Regions from separate parts of the Yersinia alsatica genome, predicted to be linked through region 1. Evidence: predicted binding sites of a transcription regulator. Region 1 holds the regulator's gene; each other region holds the start of a gene.

Region 1 (5,737 bases):
TTGCAGTGTCTCACGCACACCTGCTGCCAATAATTGCAGAGGGCGAATACGGGCTGGGTTCAGCACCAATTCATGCCCTTTATCACAAATCAGCTGCTGGCGAGCCAGTTCATCAATTAAAGTATCCAATGTTTGTGGCAGCTGTTCTTTACTGTAATGCAGGAACAGTTCGGCTTTTAACATCGGATAAATCATGCTGATTTGACGCAATAACTCAGCGCGAGTAATGCGGCGGTGGTACATCACCATACTGGCAATCAACGACGGCAGCATCAGCAAGTGCTGGATATTATTGCGATAATAGGTCATCAGCACGGCTTGTTCCCGTGGCAGGATGATAATGTCACCGATATTGTCTTTCTCCACCTCAAACTTATTCATATTCAAGGCGTGATTAAGTAACTCTTCCGGCGTTTTATCCGGCACGGTGACATCTTTTGCATAAGGCACATTGCGCATCAATTGTAGATAGCAATCGAGCTGCTCAAGCAGTTGCTCGCGAGTTAGTGAGCGCTGACGTGAAGCTAACAATGCGGTAGAACACAGGTTCATGGCATTTGCCGCCGCCGCATTATTAATTCTAACCATAATCTTACCGGCCAAATCATTGACCGCCGGTGTCAACCAGCTTGGACGCTGCGCTTCAATGGGGTCGATAGCATCGCGCCATTGCGGCACATTGGTGTTCAGATAAGTCGTGAGCGGGATCGGCTCACCAAAGTTGACGTAGCCCTGGCCCAGATTGCGCAACTTGCGCAGGCCACGCACCATCTGCAACAGGTTTTCCTTCTCTTTGGTGGCTCCTCTCAGCTCTTTGGCGTAGGTGCCCACTTCCATCACATGTTCATAACCAATGTAGATTGGCACTAGGGTGATTGGCCGTGAACCACCGCGCAGCATGGCTTGGATAGTCATCGACAGTGTGCCGGTTTTAGGCTCCAGCAAACGGCCTGTACGCGAGCGACCACCTTCAACAAAGTATTCCACTGAGTAACCCCGGGTGAACAGTTCGCCCAGATATTCGCGGAACACGGTTGAATAGAGTTTGTTGCCTTTAAAGGTACGGCGGATAAAGAAGGCACCCAAGCGACGGAAAATCGGGCCAGCAGGCCAGAAGTTAAGGTTAATACCGGCAGCAATATGCGGCGGTACCAGCCCTTGATGATAAAGCACGTAAGAAAGCAGCAAGTAATCCATATGGCTGCGATGGCAAGGCACATAGACAATTTCGTGGCCATCTTGCGCTAACTGCCGCACACGCTCGGCATTATGGACGTTAATACCCTGATACAAACGGTTCCACGTCCAGCTCAGTACCCTGTCAGACAGACGCACGGCTTCATAAGAGAAGTCTGCGGCAATTTCTTCCATCAGCGTAATGGCATTTTGCTGTGCTTTCTCGTGGGAGATTTTCTTGGTACGTGCTTCATCTGCCACGGCTTTTTCAATCGCCTTGGAAGCCAGCAGCTTTTTGAATAGGTCTTGACGATCCGGCAAGCTTGGGCCTACTGCGGCCAGACGCTGGCGAGAGAAGTGCATCCGCGCGACGCGTGCCAACTTATGGGCGATAGTTTTATCGGTACCATGCTCACTGGCCATTCGGCGCAATGATACTGTGGTCGAGAAACGCACAAAACTATCGCGGCCCAGCCACAATACGGCAAAGAATTTCTGCACACCATTCAGTACACGCAGATGTGGTGTACCATGGCCTTCGCGCCCAGGAGAACGACCAAACATCACCGAAACCGGCAGCATTTGGATATCCAGCGCTGGATTATTACGGTGCAGATCCAGATAATCGTGGAATATTTTTACCGATTCCTGCTTAGGTGCGTAATAACGAAAGACCCTCGGGCCATTATCGATAAACACATGGCTAGGCAGCTGTACACCATCAATTTCCAATGGAATCAATGGGTCGGGTAGATCTTGTGCCTGACACTGTGCTCGCAAAGTCAGCAAATCGGCCTTAGAATTGTAAGGCAAAACGTACAGAATAGGACGAGAAGGGTCTAACCCTAACTCAGTCACAGGATCTGCCGGAATAACCTTGCTTTTTACCAACAATTTAAGTGGTAAATTCAGTAACTTATAATATATTTTACGCCAACCTGACATAACTACATGAAGCCTCTTGTTAGCAATTCGTCGCAAGGATACCAGAAACTGGTTTTGAGATCTGTGGTGATAAGACAACAGAAAGCGGCAAAAATCATCATTAACTTAAGATAAAGGCAATAAATCATGGCGAATCAATCAACAGGGCTAACTCGAATCTTTAAAGCGACCGGTTATTCTGTGAAAGGCTTAAGTGCTGCCTGGAAAAATGAGGCGGCTTTTCGCCAAGAAGCCGTGGCTGCCATACTGGCTATCATACTGGCCTTCTGGTTGGATGTAGATGCTTTAGCGCGTATTTTATTGGTTGGCAGTGTGGTGTTAGTGATCATTGTTGAGGTGATCAACAGTGCCATTGAAGCCGTGGTCGATCGTATTGGCAGTGAGTTTCATGAACTTTCAGGCCGGGCCAAAGATATGGGCTCCGCCGCAGTGTTTCTCGCCATTCTGTTAGCGCTATTTATATGGGTAACCGTACTTTGGCAGCATGCTGGTTAGTTATGTCCCCCATCACACCGATGACCTTAAGCATAGCGAGTAATACGATAAAAATAAGCTGTGATTAATCCCTGTTTTTATTCACTCTTTGGTTCCCAATACCGGCTTACCTGTATATACTCACAGCAAGACTGTATAAACAAACAGGGGGCGAAATGAAAGCACTTACTACCAGACAGCAAGAGGTTTATGACCTGGTGCGCGATCACTTAGCGCAAACAGGTATGCCGCCGACCCGTGCCGAAATTGCGCAGCGTCTGGGATTCCGCTCTCCTAACGCCGCTGAAGAGCATTTAAAAGCACTGGCCCGCAAGGGTGTTATTGAGATTGTCTCTGGCGCTTCCCGTGGTATTCGTTTACTGATGGAAGAAGAAGATGGTTTGCCGCTGATTGGCCGCGTGGCCGCGGGTGAACCACTGCTAGCACAGCAGCATATCGAAGGGCACTACAAAGTTGACCCATCCATGTTTAAGCCAAGTGCAGATTTTCTATTGCGGGTGAATGGAATGTCGATGAGAGATATCGGTATTCTGGATGGCGACCTGTTGGCGGTACATAAAACACAAGATGTACGTAACGGGCAAGTGGTTGTTGCGCGTATTGATGATGAAGTAACGGTAAAACGTTTGAAAAAACAAGGTAATATCGTGCAGCTTCTACCTGAAAATACCGAGTTCCAGCCAATTATTGTCGATTTGCGAGAGCAAAGCTTCACTATCGAAGGGCTGGCCGTTGGTGTCATCCGTAATGGCGACTGGATCTGATCCTCGCTATTGATGTATACCCTTCGAGCAAGGAGGGTATACAATTTATTTAATTTCTCGCCAATATATTCATGCTTATATTGAGATTGAGAACAATCCGATAATAAGCTATTACTTACTGTTTTAACTGAATATTACCCGCTTTCATTTTTGATCCTCTGCTCAATTTATAGTGATTAATATTTGCTTGGCTTTAATTATTAGTCTCAGCTGCTATAGTTATTCACACGGTAAGCAAACAACCTGAGTTAATTTAAATTATGACTGTGAGTGATTAATTTAAACCAAGGTTGCTGTTATAAAGAGAGAATGTTTACCGTGATTAATTAAATAGACTGACTAATTCCAAGGTAACGGAGATATTATGAATAAAGATCAAGCCGATGGTAACTGGAAGCAGTTTAAAGGAAAAGTGAAAGAGAAATGGGGCAAGCTCACCGATGATGACCTTAAGGTCATAGAAGGCAAGCGTGACCAGCTGGTAGGGAAAATCCAGGAGAAATACGGCTATCAGAAAGAGCAAGCCGAGAAAGAAGTTAAAGCCTGGGAAGACCACAGCAAATATCGCTGGTAACAGCGTTAAATGGAATTAAACTGATATCGATATAAGTTAATTGGGTCTCTCACTTTATAGAATATATATTATTAAGTCGTGATATTAATAACGAACCTTATTCTATTTATTCCTATTCTCATATCGATAGACACAAGGAAGTGTCTAATTCTATTTCTATCTCACCCTATGGATATTATTATTAACTCAAATTGTTGGTATTAAATTTTATTATTATAAATTTAATATTACGCTGCCGCCATTCGGACGACAGCCTGATTTTTATCGCCAGAGACTATTTCTTTCTAGCCACAATAGAGTGGTCATGATCACAATGATCGTGGCTTTCACAGGCTTCAACTTCCCCGCATTCAGCACATAGGCCATGAGCCTCTACCACGCTATGGCGCAGGGTAAAACCTGATTGCTGCGCTAATTGCGCCAGCGCTTCTTCAATGCCGACAGTCGTACGCTCAGTCACAATTTTGCAGCGATCACAGATAAATAGCGCAGAGGTATGAGTGGGCTCTTCAAAGTGATGGCACAGCACATAACTGTTCGCTGATTCCACGCGGTGAATAAACCCTTGCTCCAACAAAAAATCTAATGCGCGGTAAACGGTTGGTGGCTTAGCTTGTGGTTCCGATACGCGTAGCAAATCCAACAGATCATAAGCACTGATTGCACCGGGTTGTTGTGCCATTAAGCGTAATACTTCAAGACGTTGCGGTGTCAGCCGGACGTTACGTTGTTGGCAAAGGCTTTCAGCCTGAGCAAGCAGCTTTTCCTGATTGATTGAGTTCATGGTTTCATCCCGCAGCGTTTGAATGGAACAGATTTTATCATATTTACGGTTAATCACCGATAGGTGAAAAAGTGCCGGGCAGTGGAGTGTCACAATTTTGGTAATTTACCGGAATATCTCCCTTTTTACGGCACAACTATCACTCAGGCAGTCATAGCAAGGTTCTATGGTATAATCACGCATTCCATCCCTTGATCTCGTGTGTTTAATGCGCAATATCAATGGGTAATTGATGCAATAATAACCGATGAAATCACAGTAAATGCACCAAGCTCAGACTTTTTCCAGCACTCAGGCAGATAAGCCACACTATCCCCTACAGCGTTTCTCCGTCGCGCCGATGCTCGATTGGACAGATCGTCATTGTCGTTACTTTCATCGCTTGTTAACCAAACAGACGTTGCTGTATACCGAGATGGTCACCACAGGGGCGATTATCCATGGTAAAGCCGACTATCTGGCTTATAGCGAACAAGACCATCCGGTAGCCTTGCAACTGGGAGGCAGTGACCCGCAAGCCTTAGCCCATTGTGCCAAGCTGGCGGAACAGCGTGGATACAATGAAGTAAATCTGAATGTCGGTTGCCCCTCTGATCGGGTGCAAAATGGCCGTTTTGGTGCCTGCTTAATGGCTGAAGCCAATCTAGTTGCTGATTGTATTAAAGCCATGCGTGACGTGGTTTCTATTCCAGTCACGGTGAAAACCCGTATTGGGATTGACCAACTGGATAGTTATGAATTTTTGTGCGAATTCGTGCAAACCGTCGCGGAACGTGGTGAATGTGATATTTTCACGATTCATGCCCGTAAAGCCTGGCTTTCAGGGCTGAGCCCGAAAGAAAACCGCGAAGTTCCGCCACTGGATTATGAGCGGGTTTATCAGCTCAAACGTGATTTCTCGGCGCTAACTATTGCCATTAACGGCGGCGTCAAAACATTGGCTGAAGCCAAAGAGCATCTTAAACATGTTGATGGCGTGATGATGGGGCGCGAAGCCTA
Region 2 (5,737 bases), 2.0 Mb from region 1:
GCTGAGTTGTATTCGTCATGATATTCCCCTGAAGGTCAGTTTAATGGTCAGTGTTCGCTGATTGGCCGCATATCCCAATGAGATCTGTCGCCGCCAAATCGGTAAACAGAGAATGCCACCTTTACCTATTCGGATAATCCACTATTATTCGGTAATACTATCCGAATAAAGCGAACAATAGCGTGGACCGAATAGATGCAATGCGTGTGTTTACCAGAGTAGTGGAACAGCGCAGTTTTACCCAAACAGCCGAAGATTTAAATTTGCCACGCTCTACGGTGACCGATGCGATTAAGCAACTGGAAAAGCGCTTAAATGTTCGTCTCTTGCAACGAACAACCCGGCATGTCAGCCCGACCTTGGATGGTGAAGCATACTATCAGCGCTGCCTGCACATTATTGCCGACATTGAAGATGCTGAAATGGCGTTTGCCAATGCCAAGCCGCGAGGCTTACTGCGAATTGATGTACAAGGCACTCTGGCCCGTCATTTTGTGTTGCCGCAATTACCTGACTTTATTGCTCAATACCCTGATATTGAATTATTTATCAGTGAAGGTGACCGGTTGGTCGATTTGATTCGTGAAGGCATTGATGGCGTGCTACGTGTCGGGAATTTGCAAGACAGTGACATGGTCGCCCGCCGAGTCGCACTATTACCCCAAGTCACCTGTGCTGCACCGAGTTATCTGCAACAATATGGAATGCCATACAGCTTAAAACAGCTGGCAGAACACCAGATGGTCGGCTTTCGTTCAAGCGCGACCGGTGGACTGATGCCCTTGGAATTTTGTGCGCATGGCACATTGCCGCGCCCCCCAAAAGCAAACTCACATCAGCCATCATCGCCCCGCTCATCCCCTGAATATCATCAAATTAAGCTACGTACTGTTTTGTCGGTCAGTGGCGCAGAAAGTTTCGTGGCTGCTGCACGGCTGGGATTAGGGATTATTCAGGTGCCGCGCTATCACATTGAACCCGATTTAATGAACGGAACATTGATTGAGATACTGCCGGAGTATGCTCCGCCCTCCATGCCAGTCTCTTTTCTGTATCCCCATAATCGCCAGCTTTCCCCGCGCGTCCGGATTTTCAGTGACTGGCTAAGCCAACTATTTCTAACTACTGAGCAGCAAAATGCAGACAGATAAAAGTGGCAGTAGACACCCGCAAAAAGAATGAGCCTTGGCTATCATCAGTGGCTTCAATATAAAGAATAAAGATGAATACAAAGATGGTTTGAGTCAGCAGCCGAACTGGCTAACCCGGCTGCTGCTGCACTTTATTGCGCTTTCTCAACTGATTGATAAATATCAATATCAAAATATCCATCACTCCTGCCGTCATTAAGGTAAACCTCGTAACATGCGCCGTCCGCTGGGCGATAGCCACTTTGCGGCAGATGCTGATGATACAATTCACCCCATGCTTTGGCGTAATCATCATCTGTTACTCGAGTGCTATACACCGCATAGCAACCACCGGGGATCACTTGTAATTGCAGTTGATTACTGAGCTCTTCAGGCAAGACATAGTCATCTGCGACCGATAGCGACACATCAGCTCGCAATTGGGCCGGAGGATTGGTTTCTGGGTTATCCCAATACAGTGCTAGCCAGTCTCGGCCGGGGATTTGGTGCTGAGCATAGAGCGATGAAAGTTGGTCAAATCCTAGTGGGATGGTCTCATGATAAGGGCCAACCACCCGGATACTGACGACGTGTTGCGGTTGTTTTTCAACTATCTTAAATGTCATATCGCTACCTCGACTTAATGGTTTCAAGCAAAATTAAGTGATCAAAGATACGATTGTTACGTAACCACTGTTTATTTATACAGTGTACCGTGTTTTTATGACATTTGATTAATTTTCAACCTTGATTTGTGAACAGCTTCGCAAAAAATCATCTGCTTGTTCAAGTTGAAGATGGCTGAACACGGTGATCCCGTGGCGACGTAATAGTGCCGTGGTCACCCCCTGACCTGTACGTTGAGTACCCCTAAAATGACCATCATAAATACGGCTACTCCCGCAGGATGGGCTGCCTTCTGTCAGAATGGCGAGTTTACAATGGTGTTTTTGTGCCACGTCCAATGCCTGATAAGCGCCTTGCAGAAACTCCCGGCTAACATCATTACCCCATTGTTCAATCACCCGCGCCTGCCCTTGTAGCACGGCCTCGCCATTGCCTTGCTGAATTTCAGCTGGGGGGCGCGGTACCGGCATACCAGCGGCTAACTCAGGGCAAACCAGAACCAGTCGCCCTTCATCCTGCCAGCGTTGAATAATTTCATCATGAACAGACAGAGCACTGCCGTTATAACGAACAGGTTTTCCCATTAAACAGGCACTGATCAGGATACGCGCAGGCTTAGATTCCACGTGATAGTCAACCTTAGGATCATGTTATGAATAAAATGTGATGGTTAAGGTCGATAATAGCCAATTAATTGCTGCTAGTCATAAGTCCCATTTGATCATTGATGCAAAACAGATATTTATCGGGGAAATACATATTCCACCACTTATTTTGCGCCATTTAATGTCGCTAATACCTGTGGTAATAGTGTTGCCAGACGATGAGCCCATTGCTCCTGCCCCGCTTGTTGCGTAATAAGATCCTGACGAATCTCGATACCCACATAAGGTAATTGCCGACGTTCGGCATGGAATGGCAGAGTAAAGTCTGTTGCATCCGTCATGGCGTAAGGTTGGTTAATCCCGACATTCAGCGAGCTATCTTGTTGTAAAAGCTCAATCAATTGCGAAGCAAAGGCCGGGTTACGATTAAATAAGGTCCCAATTTGCCACGGGCGATCGTTATTTTTAAATGAGGGTGTAAAGCTATGCATCGAGATAATGACACTGGGCTGGCCGCTATCACGACGCCGATTAAGTGTTTGTGTAATCAAATCATGATACGGCTGGAATACCTCAGCACGACGGGCTTCGGCCTCTTCTATCGTCACGCCGATGTTACGTATAATCCGCGTGTGCTCCGAGATTTCAGGAATAGAGCTGGCGATCCCCGGAGTGCGGTTACAATCAATCACCAAGCGCGAATAGCGCTGATGAATCAATGTGGCATCAAGATACTGGCTAAGCAGCTGCGCGGTAGCCAGTGAGCCAATATCCCAGCCGATGTGCCGATCAATTTCTCCGGCGGGTAATCCCAAATCACCTAACTGAGCCGGAATGCGCTGCCCGGCATGATCTGCCAGTAAAATAAAAGGTGAGCGACTTGCTGGACGTTCAATAGCCGCCGCTGGCGGTTCACCATCACGTAATAGAGGATACAACAGGGTATTGGACATGAATGGGCTACCTGATATTAGATGGATTTCGCCAGCAGTATTTCCGCCAGCAATATGATTACAAACCGCGTTCACAAACTCTCATCCTAGCGGCTAAAACTCACTTCGCCCACCCCGACCTTATAACTAAACTTTCTGTGTTATGCGATTAATGCCGCAATAAGAACAGCTTTTTGCTTTCACATCCGGATAGTGATCTATCGAAGCTCTTTTTCATGCAATAATTGCCAGTAAAATATTCACCGTTACAGATTTTCATCAACCAATGACAGCAAGATAGCGGAGACTTATGGAAACGTTTTTGATTGATAGGATGACAACGCCTCAGGGTGAACTGTTGCTCATTGCAGATGAAGAACACCGGTTACGGGCCATCGATTGGACTGATCATTATGATCGACTGATAAAATTGCTAAACAATCATTACGGCAAAAATAGCTTTACGCTGGTTGAAAAACGTAATCCCGGCGGTTTAAGCGAGAGCATGCAACGCTATTTTGCCGGTGAACTCAATATTATTGATAATTTACCGGTTAAGACCGCCGGTACTGATTTTCAGCGTCAGGTCTGGGATCAATTACGCAAAATCCCCTGTGGTGAGACGATTACCTATGGCGAGTTAGCAAAGCGAATTAACCGCCCAACAGCGTCCAGAGCGGTTGGGATGGCAAATGGCCTGAATCCAATCTCCATTGTTGTCCCCTGCCACCGGGTGATTGGGCAACAAGGTGCATTGACCGGTTATGCCGGTGGCGTGGAGCGAAAACGCTGGTTATTAATGCATGAGGGTTATCTTTTAGCACGCTAACTATTGTTGCTCTTATCAGACGCAAGAAAAGATGTTAAAATTGACGCATATCAATATTAATGGGAATACCCTATGATCCCGGAAAAACGCGTAATCCGACGTATTCAGTCTGGTGGTTGTGCAATTCACTGTCAGGATTGCAGTATCAGCCAGCTCTGTATTCCGTTTACCTTAAATGAAAACGAGCTGGACCAGCTCGACAATATCATTGAAAGGAAAAAACCTATTCAGAAAGGACAGGCGCTGTTTAAAGCAGGTGATGAACTCAAATCCCTGTATGCCATCCGTTCCGGGACCATTAAAAGTTATACCATTACCGAAGAAGGTGATGAGCAGATTACCGGTTTCCATCTGGCGGGCGATTTAGTCGGTTTTGATGCTATCAGTAACTTGCAACACCCAAGCTTTGCTCAGGCATTGGAAACTTCCATGGTGTGCGAAATCCCGTTTGATACACTGGATGACTTATCCGGCAAAATGCCAAATCTGCGCCAGCAGATGATGCGTCTGATGAGTGGCGAGATAAAAGGTGATCAAGACATGATTTTGCTGCTTTCTAAAAAGAATGCAGAAGAGCGTCTGGCCGCCTTTATTTATAATCTTTCGCGCCGCTTTGCTCAACGTGGCTTCTCTCCACGTGAGTTCCGTCTGACCATGACGCGCGGTGATATCGGCAACTATTTAGGGTTGACGGTAGAAACGATCAGCCGCTTGTTGGGCCGTTTCCAGAAAAGCGATATTCTGAGTGTGAAAGGCAAGTACATCACCATTGAGAATACCGAAGCGTTGGCCCAGTTAGCCGGTAATCCAAGACCTAATCTTTAAGTCGGATATCAGATCAATAAATGCCCAAGAGGATAACTCTTATTTATTGGTCTGATTTGCTCTCTCCCTGTCCTCTTTCACTTTCATGGTTTACTCTTTAACTAACATACTGTTAATTCACGGTAGTAAGGAGACACTATGGCAAAGTATCAGAATATTCTGGTGGCTATTGACCCCAATCAGGATGATCAGCCTGCATTAAGACGTGCAGTTTATCTTGTGCAGCGTAATGGCGGCACAATCAAAGCATTTTTAGCTATTTATGACTTGTCATATGACATGACCACCCTGCTGTCCCCGGATGAGCGCACGGCTATGCGCAAAGGGGTCATTAGCCAACGCTCAGCATGGATCAGCGAACAGTGCCGATTTTATCTTGATGCTGGCGTGCCCATTGAAATCAAAGTGGTATGGCACAATCGCCCGTATGAAGCCATTATTCAGGAAGTCCTGAAATATAAGCACGATTTGTTGCTAAAAATGGCTCATCAACATGACCGATTGGAATCCATTATTTTCACCCCAACTGACTGGCACTTATTACGTAAATGTCCATGCCCGGTGTGGATGGTAAAAGACCAACCTTGGCCGGAAGGTGGTACCGCATTGGTGGCCGTCAACTTATCCAGCGAAGATCCCCTGCACGACCCTCTCAATCTACGTTTAGTGAAAGAAACCAGAGAACTGGCTGAGCATGTTAACCAAACTCAGGTGCATTTAATCAGCGCCTATCCGGTAACGCCGATCAATATTGCTATTGAATTGCCTGATTTTGACCCGAGTGTCTAC
Region 3 (5,737 bases), 1.7 Mb from region 1:
TTCCATCAGCGCTGCACTGTTAGCCTTTGGCTGGTTATCATCAAAAAGCCCCAATTGCACAGTTCCCTGGCTGTAAAAATCACCTAGCATTACCCCGCCCTTTTGATAGCGATGTCCATCTTTCCATATCGCATCAAGACATCTTAATGCCGCGGCTATAATGTCGCGTGAATCTTGGGTGGGAATATGCAGTTTAGTGCTTACAACATTCCCGTAATATGGGCCATCAGATGCAAACGGGCTGGTTTTAATAAAGGCGGCTATCTGCCTACAATATTGATGCTCGCCACGCAGCTTTTCAGCAGCACGAACGGCATATTCGCAGATAGCCTCGCGCATAGCCTGATAATCCGTGATCTTCTCACCAAAGGATCGGCTGCATATTATCTGCTGCTTGGTTGGGATAAACTCTTCAAGCTCTAGGCACTGCTCGCCATTAAGTTCTCTGACGGTTCGCTCTAACACGACATTAAAGTTTTTACGCACAAACTGAGAATTCATATCGGCCAGCTGTAATGCCGTATTAATACCAAGTGAATTCAGTTTGTTGCCAATACGGTGACCAATTCCCCATATATCCTGTACTGGCGTTATCGCAAGCAACTTACGCTGCCTGAGGGGATCGGACAAATCCAGCACGCCTCCGGTCTTACTCCACTGTTTTGCCGCGTGGTTAGCCAGTTTTGCCAGTGTTTTCGTCTGGGCTATCCCTACACCAACAGTAAGGCCGGTACACTGCAATACACGCTGGCGAATATCTCGGCCAAATTGCTCCAAACTTATGCAATTCTGTACGCCGGATACCTTCAAAAACGCCTCATCGATTGAATAGATCTCTGTCACTGGAGACATCGCTTCCAGCACGGTCATAACCCGATTCGACATATCAGTATAAAGTTCATAGTTGCTGCTGAATGTAAAAACACCATATCGCTGAATAAGCTTGCGCAGTTGGAAGTAAGGTTCACCCATTTTTACCCCAGCCAATTTCGCTTCACGATTTCGCGCAATGACACAGCCATCGTTATTAGAAAGTACGACTATCGGCTTACCCTGCAAGTCCGGCCGGAATACTAACTCACAGGATGCGTAAAAGAATTCACATCAGCGAGGGCAAACATGTGAAGCCTCATTAATAACGTATCTCACAACACCGAACGTTTCTAAACCATCACCACCATCATTCAGAATGATAGGGATATAATTTGGATTCATGGCTTCCAGTTGCGCAGCCGGATGCAGACACAGTTTTTTCACTGTTAATTCCCCACTGATCGCCGCAATAATAATGTCGCCATGCTTTGGTGTAACACTGCGGTCAACAACCAGCAGTGAGCCGTCATAAATACCCGCACCAATCATAGAATCTCCTGATACACGGACAAAATAAGTCGCGGCTGGGTGAGCAATACATAACTCATTCAGATCCAGTGGTCGTTCTGTGTAATCCGCAGCGGGATTCCCATATGCACTCATTTGGACCATATCTTGTTAATTCTCCACAAACACCTAGTGGCTTGAACGCTCCCCCACTAGAACCTTAAATAAAACGGCTGCCACATCATCAATACTGTTTTTATATACAGTATTTCGAATTGTAGGCACAGATCAAGCGGCTTGTTAGCTACCAAGCCAAACGCGTTGAAATCTGAAAGAATTTAGTTAAAGGATCTGAGACACAATAGATAGCATGATATCTAATAAGTCATTAACCCCCTCCGGTTAGAGAGGGGGCTGATTTTATTAAAGGCCTTTTGATTTCAAAAGCTCAATATGGTTTACATACAATTTAACCGGGTCAATTTCACTACTGACCATGCCAGCTGTTTGGTTAACGGCATCTACATGATCTAACTTATAATCCGAACGAATCACTTTACCTAGGTGCATACTATAGCGCCCGACCATACCATCATTCTGGTAACGCTCTTTGGTGAACAAAAGAGATAAAGCAACCAATGAATGGTGCAGTGGGTCGAGGTTGTTCATGCCTTCAGTGAGTGGGTTATAGCCCAGATATCCTCCCCATGAATAATAGTAAACCCCATTATCAAACTCCTTCCCTTCGCCTCCCCAAACTTCGGGTAAACCCTGTGGATATTGAGTATTAAACTTGGCGACATTCTCTGTGGTCAGTGCATTAATAGATTCCATAAAATCCTGAGGCAAGAAAGGCTTCCCGCTCAGCAGGGAAACAAATGCACCAAAAGCAGACATGATAGTGTTAACAATTTGCTCAGGAAGACGATCAGGCGTCAAGGCAGAGCGAACCAGATCGGCAATTTCCGAGCCATGGTTAACCCCATTCACGGAAGTAACAGAAGCCACCAGCTCTGGGTGTGTTGCGGCAACATAGCGGCATGCTAATGGCCCTTGGCTGTGGCCAATGAGATTAACTTTTTTCGCCCCGGTTTTTGCCATGACTTCTTTGATAAATTTAAGTAATTGCTCACCACGGACTTCGTTACTGTTGGTTGCGGAAATCGTGGCAATAAATACATCTGCGCCTGCTTTTTTCAGTGGCTCCTCAACACCATAAAAGTAAGGATAAATCCCGGCTATTTTATCAAAACCAAATAAGCCATGAACTAACACTACTGGATATTTCAAAGTTGAATTTGTAGACATAATAGATAAACACCTTTTAGTTGAACAAAAAAAAGCCGAGAAATTAATCATCGGCTTGGAGAAATAAATCACCGCCAGCGATATCTCACGACGGTGTAGGATTCAGTAAAATAACTGTTTGCTTGTGTAGCCGCTGCGCCAAGAAAATGTTAGCGATGTCAGCTGGTCTAAAAACTGTATTTCCGATTATCTGTTTTGACACCCCCTATATAACAAAAAACCCCGCCGAAGCGAGGTCTCGATGACAAGATATAGGCTATTGACTACATACCACAGTTATCACACTAATACATTTTTTGCGGACCTCACTAATGTTTTATCATAAATATCTATTTTTTGTTACCGAGCTAGTAGCAACTGGCTGATTAACCAAAGTAAAGCCGCCCTATCCTTGGTACTGCAATTGAAACCTGCTGGCCTTTGCTCTAAGGCGGTGAGTAATAAATGCATTCAGTTTATGAATACAACTTTACTAACAGATTAATGCAATAAATATCATTAAAATAAAGCCCAGCACACTCATGAAAGCATTCATAAGGCCTATTGATTAATCGTTTAAATTAGATGTGATATTTAATAATGCCATTAGAGGCATTGGACTTTTTTATTTACCTGGCATGGAGCATTTATAGATTATTAGGTAGGCGAGATCTATTTTCAGTATCTAACTGTAATTTCATTGAAAGAATCGCGGTAGTTAATTTAAAGACAAGGAATCTTTTGTGATGATAAAGGGTATTTTGGTAGCACTCAGTGCATTTACCGCAGTTTCGCCTGCATTTGCAGACAATAATATTAATTTGAATTCGGACAGTATTAAAACCAGTATCGCTCTCGGATTCTTGGGCGGCGAATCTAAAGAGTATGTCTACGACACGGATAATGGACAAAAGTTAAGTGAGTTAAATTGGAAAATTAAAAACACAGCCATCATTAAAGGAGATATCTCTTGGGATGCCTTTAATTGGTTAACATTAAATGCCCGCGGCTGGACATCACTCGCCTCCAGCTCGTCGGGTATGGATGACTACGATTGGTTAACCCCAGGGCAGTCTAATTGGTCGCACTGGTCTACTCATCCAAATACACAACTGAACCATGCCAACGAGTTTGATGTGAATGTAAAAGGCTGGGTTCTAAATACGCCTGAATATCGTGTTGGAACAATATTCGGTTATCAAAAAACCAGATTTAGCTGGGCAGCATCTGGAGGGAGCTATAGCTATAATAACGGTGCAAGGACTGGTAACATCCCTCCTGACGCACCAGTTATAGCTTACAATCAGCAGTTTAGCATGCCCTACTTAGGGCTGGCTGGTATGTATCGCTATCAAGATTTTGAATTTAATGCATTATTAAAATTTAGCCCTTGGGTTACTGCAAAAGATAATGATGAGCATTATGCTCGCAGTCTTACTTTTCACGATAAAAGCAATAATTCACGCTATTATTCCACCACTGTTGATGCCGGTTATTACGTAACACCTAACGCCAAAGTTTATACAGAGCTAAGCCTCAGCAAGTATGAGGAAGGTAAAGGCGGCTCTGAAATCATCGATAGAACCACTGGGAATAAAGGCTATGTCGGTGGTGATGCTGCTGGCATAGAAAATATGAATTATACAGTATCTGTTGGCATGCAATATAGATTCTAAGTGGAGGCCAAACCATCAGACTGACCTTATATTAATAACTCATCGATATAGTCAGCCCCAAATAGAGAATCTCTAAAACCTTGCTAATGCAGGGTTTTCATTGTGATTTCCTGGCCTTAATTACTTATAGCTTAATTTTCCGCCTAACAGAATATATGAACACTCAGATAACGCTGCAGGCCTCTTTCTACTGAAGAAAAAATCATATTTTACTCATTTAGTTAAAGGGAACCTATCCTCAGAAATTTACACCCCTTAAAAATAAAATAGCCGGTTATGCACAAACCCGTGCAATCGCATTAATTCCCGCCAACAATGCAGCTAAATCTAATGAGTGTGGATGTATTCCACGGCCAGCAATCCATTCAACAATCAATGCTAGCGCTGACAATATCGTAGCGATATATTACTGTATTTAGTCGTGGATCAAGTATGCTTATTGCCATGTTCTACTTGGATGAGACAAATGCGAGCATAAATTCGAGCGCAGATGTTTTATCGCTATAGCCCAATCATAGTCACTTTATGTGACATAAATTTTCAGCCCCAAGACTCCTCAAAAAAATGATTATTTACCCTCACTGTTTACCTGCTTTTTTTGATTTAACGTAAAGTGCCGAGAATAGAAAATAAATATAATTTTCCCAAATAATCATGTAGGAGATGCGGATGAAAAAAATAAAAATAGGGATGAATGTTTTTGATGCTGCACTGATGCGAATAGATTGGGTTTTCGATTCATTCAATCAAGTCTGTCTATCTTTTTCTGGTGGCAAAGACTCTACAGTGTTACTTCATTTGGCAGCGGCTGTTGCACGAAAGAAACGACAAAATTTCTCTGTGCTCTTTATTGACTGGGAGGCTCAATATTCGCTCACCATTAGTCATATTCAAGCCCTAAAAACAATGTATAGCGATGTTATTAGTCAGTTTTACTGGGTTGCTTTGCCATTAAAAACCGTCAACGCAGTCTCTCAATATCAGCCTGAATGGATAGCTTGGGAGCCGGGGCAGCATTGGGTTCGCCAGCCCCCCGCAGAGGCGATTACTGAGCAGAATTATTTCCCTTTTTATCGTTATCCAATGACATTCGAGGAGTTTGTTCCTGCATTTTCCAACTGGCTGGCTGGCGGAAAGAGTTTGGCATCACTTATCGGTATCAGGACCAGTGAATCACTCAACCGCTATCTGGCCTTAACCTCTCAGAAGAAAATTAGGTTTGCTGAAGATAAACCCTGGACTACTGCATCTACCGAAGGGTTTAGCTACACATGTTATCCATTATACGATTGGCAAACACAGGATATCTGGGCCTTCAATGCTCGCTCAAAACTACCTTATAACGCCCTATATGACCTAATGTATCGTGCTGGCGTTCCCCCTCGGAACATGCGTGTCTGTGAGCCGTTTGGCCCGGAACAGAGAATTGGTTTATGGCTATTCCATATTATTGA

The links. The regulator LexA, encoded in region 1, represses DNA repair genes until DNA is damaged. The targets are predictions, from matches to a motif close to TNCTGTATGTACATACAGNA.
Positions count from the first base shown of each region.
Region 2: a site for LexA is predicted at 1,822-1,841, ahead of sbmC (DNA gyrase inhibitor SbmC). Genes of this name have one in related genera too.
Region 3: a site for LexA is predicted at 1,569-1,588, ahead of umuD (translesion error-prone DNA polymerase V autoproteolytic subunit). Genes of this name have one in related genera too.

Region 1 is NZ_CP104006.1:1,135,410-1,141,146, forward strand. Features, by position in the region: gene plsB (glycerol-3-phosphate 1-O-acyltransferase PlsB) at 1-2,121, opposite strand, end outside; gene N0H69_RS04910 (diacylglycerol kinase) at 2,248-2,616, shown strand; gene lexA (transcriptional repressor LexA) at 2,772-3,380, shown strand; gene N0H69_RS04920 (CsbD family protein) at 3,745-3,954, shown strand; gene zur (zinc uptake transcriptional repressor Zur) at 4,229-4,738, opposite strand; gene dusA (tRNA dihydrouridine(20/20a) synthase DusA) at 5,001-5,737, shown strand, end outside.
Region 2 is NZ_CP104006.1:3,114,014-3,119,750, reverse strand. Features, by position in the region: gene N0H69_RS13945 (SDR family oxidoreductase) at 1-19, opposite strand, end outside; gene N0H69_RS13940 (LysR family transcriptional regulator) at 183-1,151, shown strand; gene sbmC (DNA gyrase inhibitor SbmC) at 1,283-1,756, opposite strand; gene N0H69_RS13930 (2-thiouracil desulfurase family protein) at 1,865-2,383, opposite strand; gene N0H69_RS13925 (N-formylglutamate amidohydrolase) at 2,527-3,315, opposite strand; gene ogt (methylated-DNA--[protein]-cysteine S-methyltransferase) at 3,605-4,123, shown strand; gene fnr (fumarate/nitrate reduction transcriptional regulator Fnr) at 4,196-4,948, shown strand; gene uspE (universal stress protein UspE) at 5,087-5,737, shown strand, end outside.
Region 3 is NZ_CP104006.1:2,881,551-2,887,287, reverse strand. Features, by position in the region: partial or broken gene umuC (translesion error-prone DNA polymerase V subunit UmuC) at 1-1,121, opposite strand, end outside; gene umuD (translesion error-prone DNA polymerase V autoproteolytic subunit) at 1,105-1,485, opposite strand; gene N0H69_RS12805 (lipase family alpha/beta hydrolase) at 1,744-2,628, opposite strand; gene N0H69_RS12800 (omptin family outer membrane protease) at 3,354-4,283, shown strand; gene N0H69_RS12795 (phosphoadenosine phosphosulfate reductase) at 4,953-5,737, shown strand, end outside.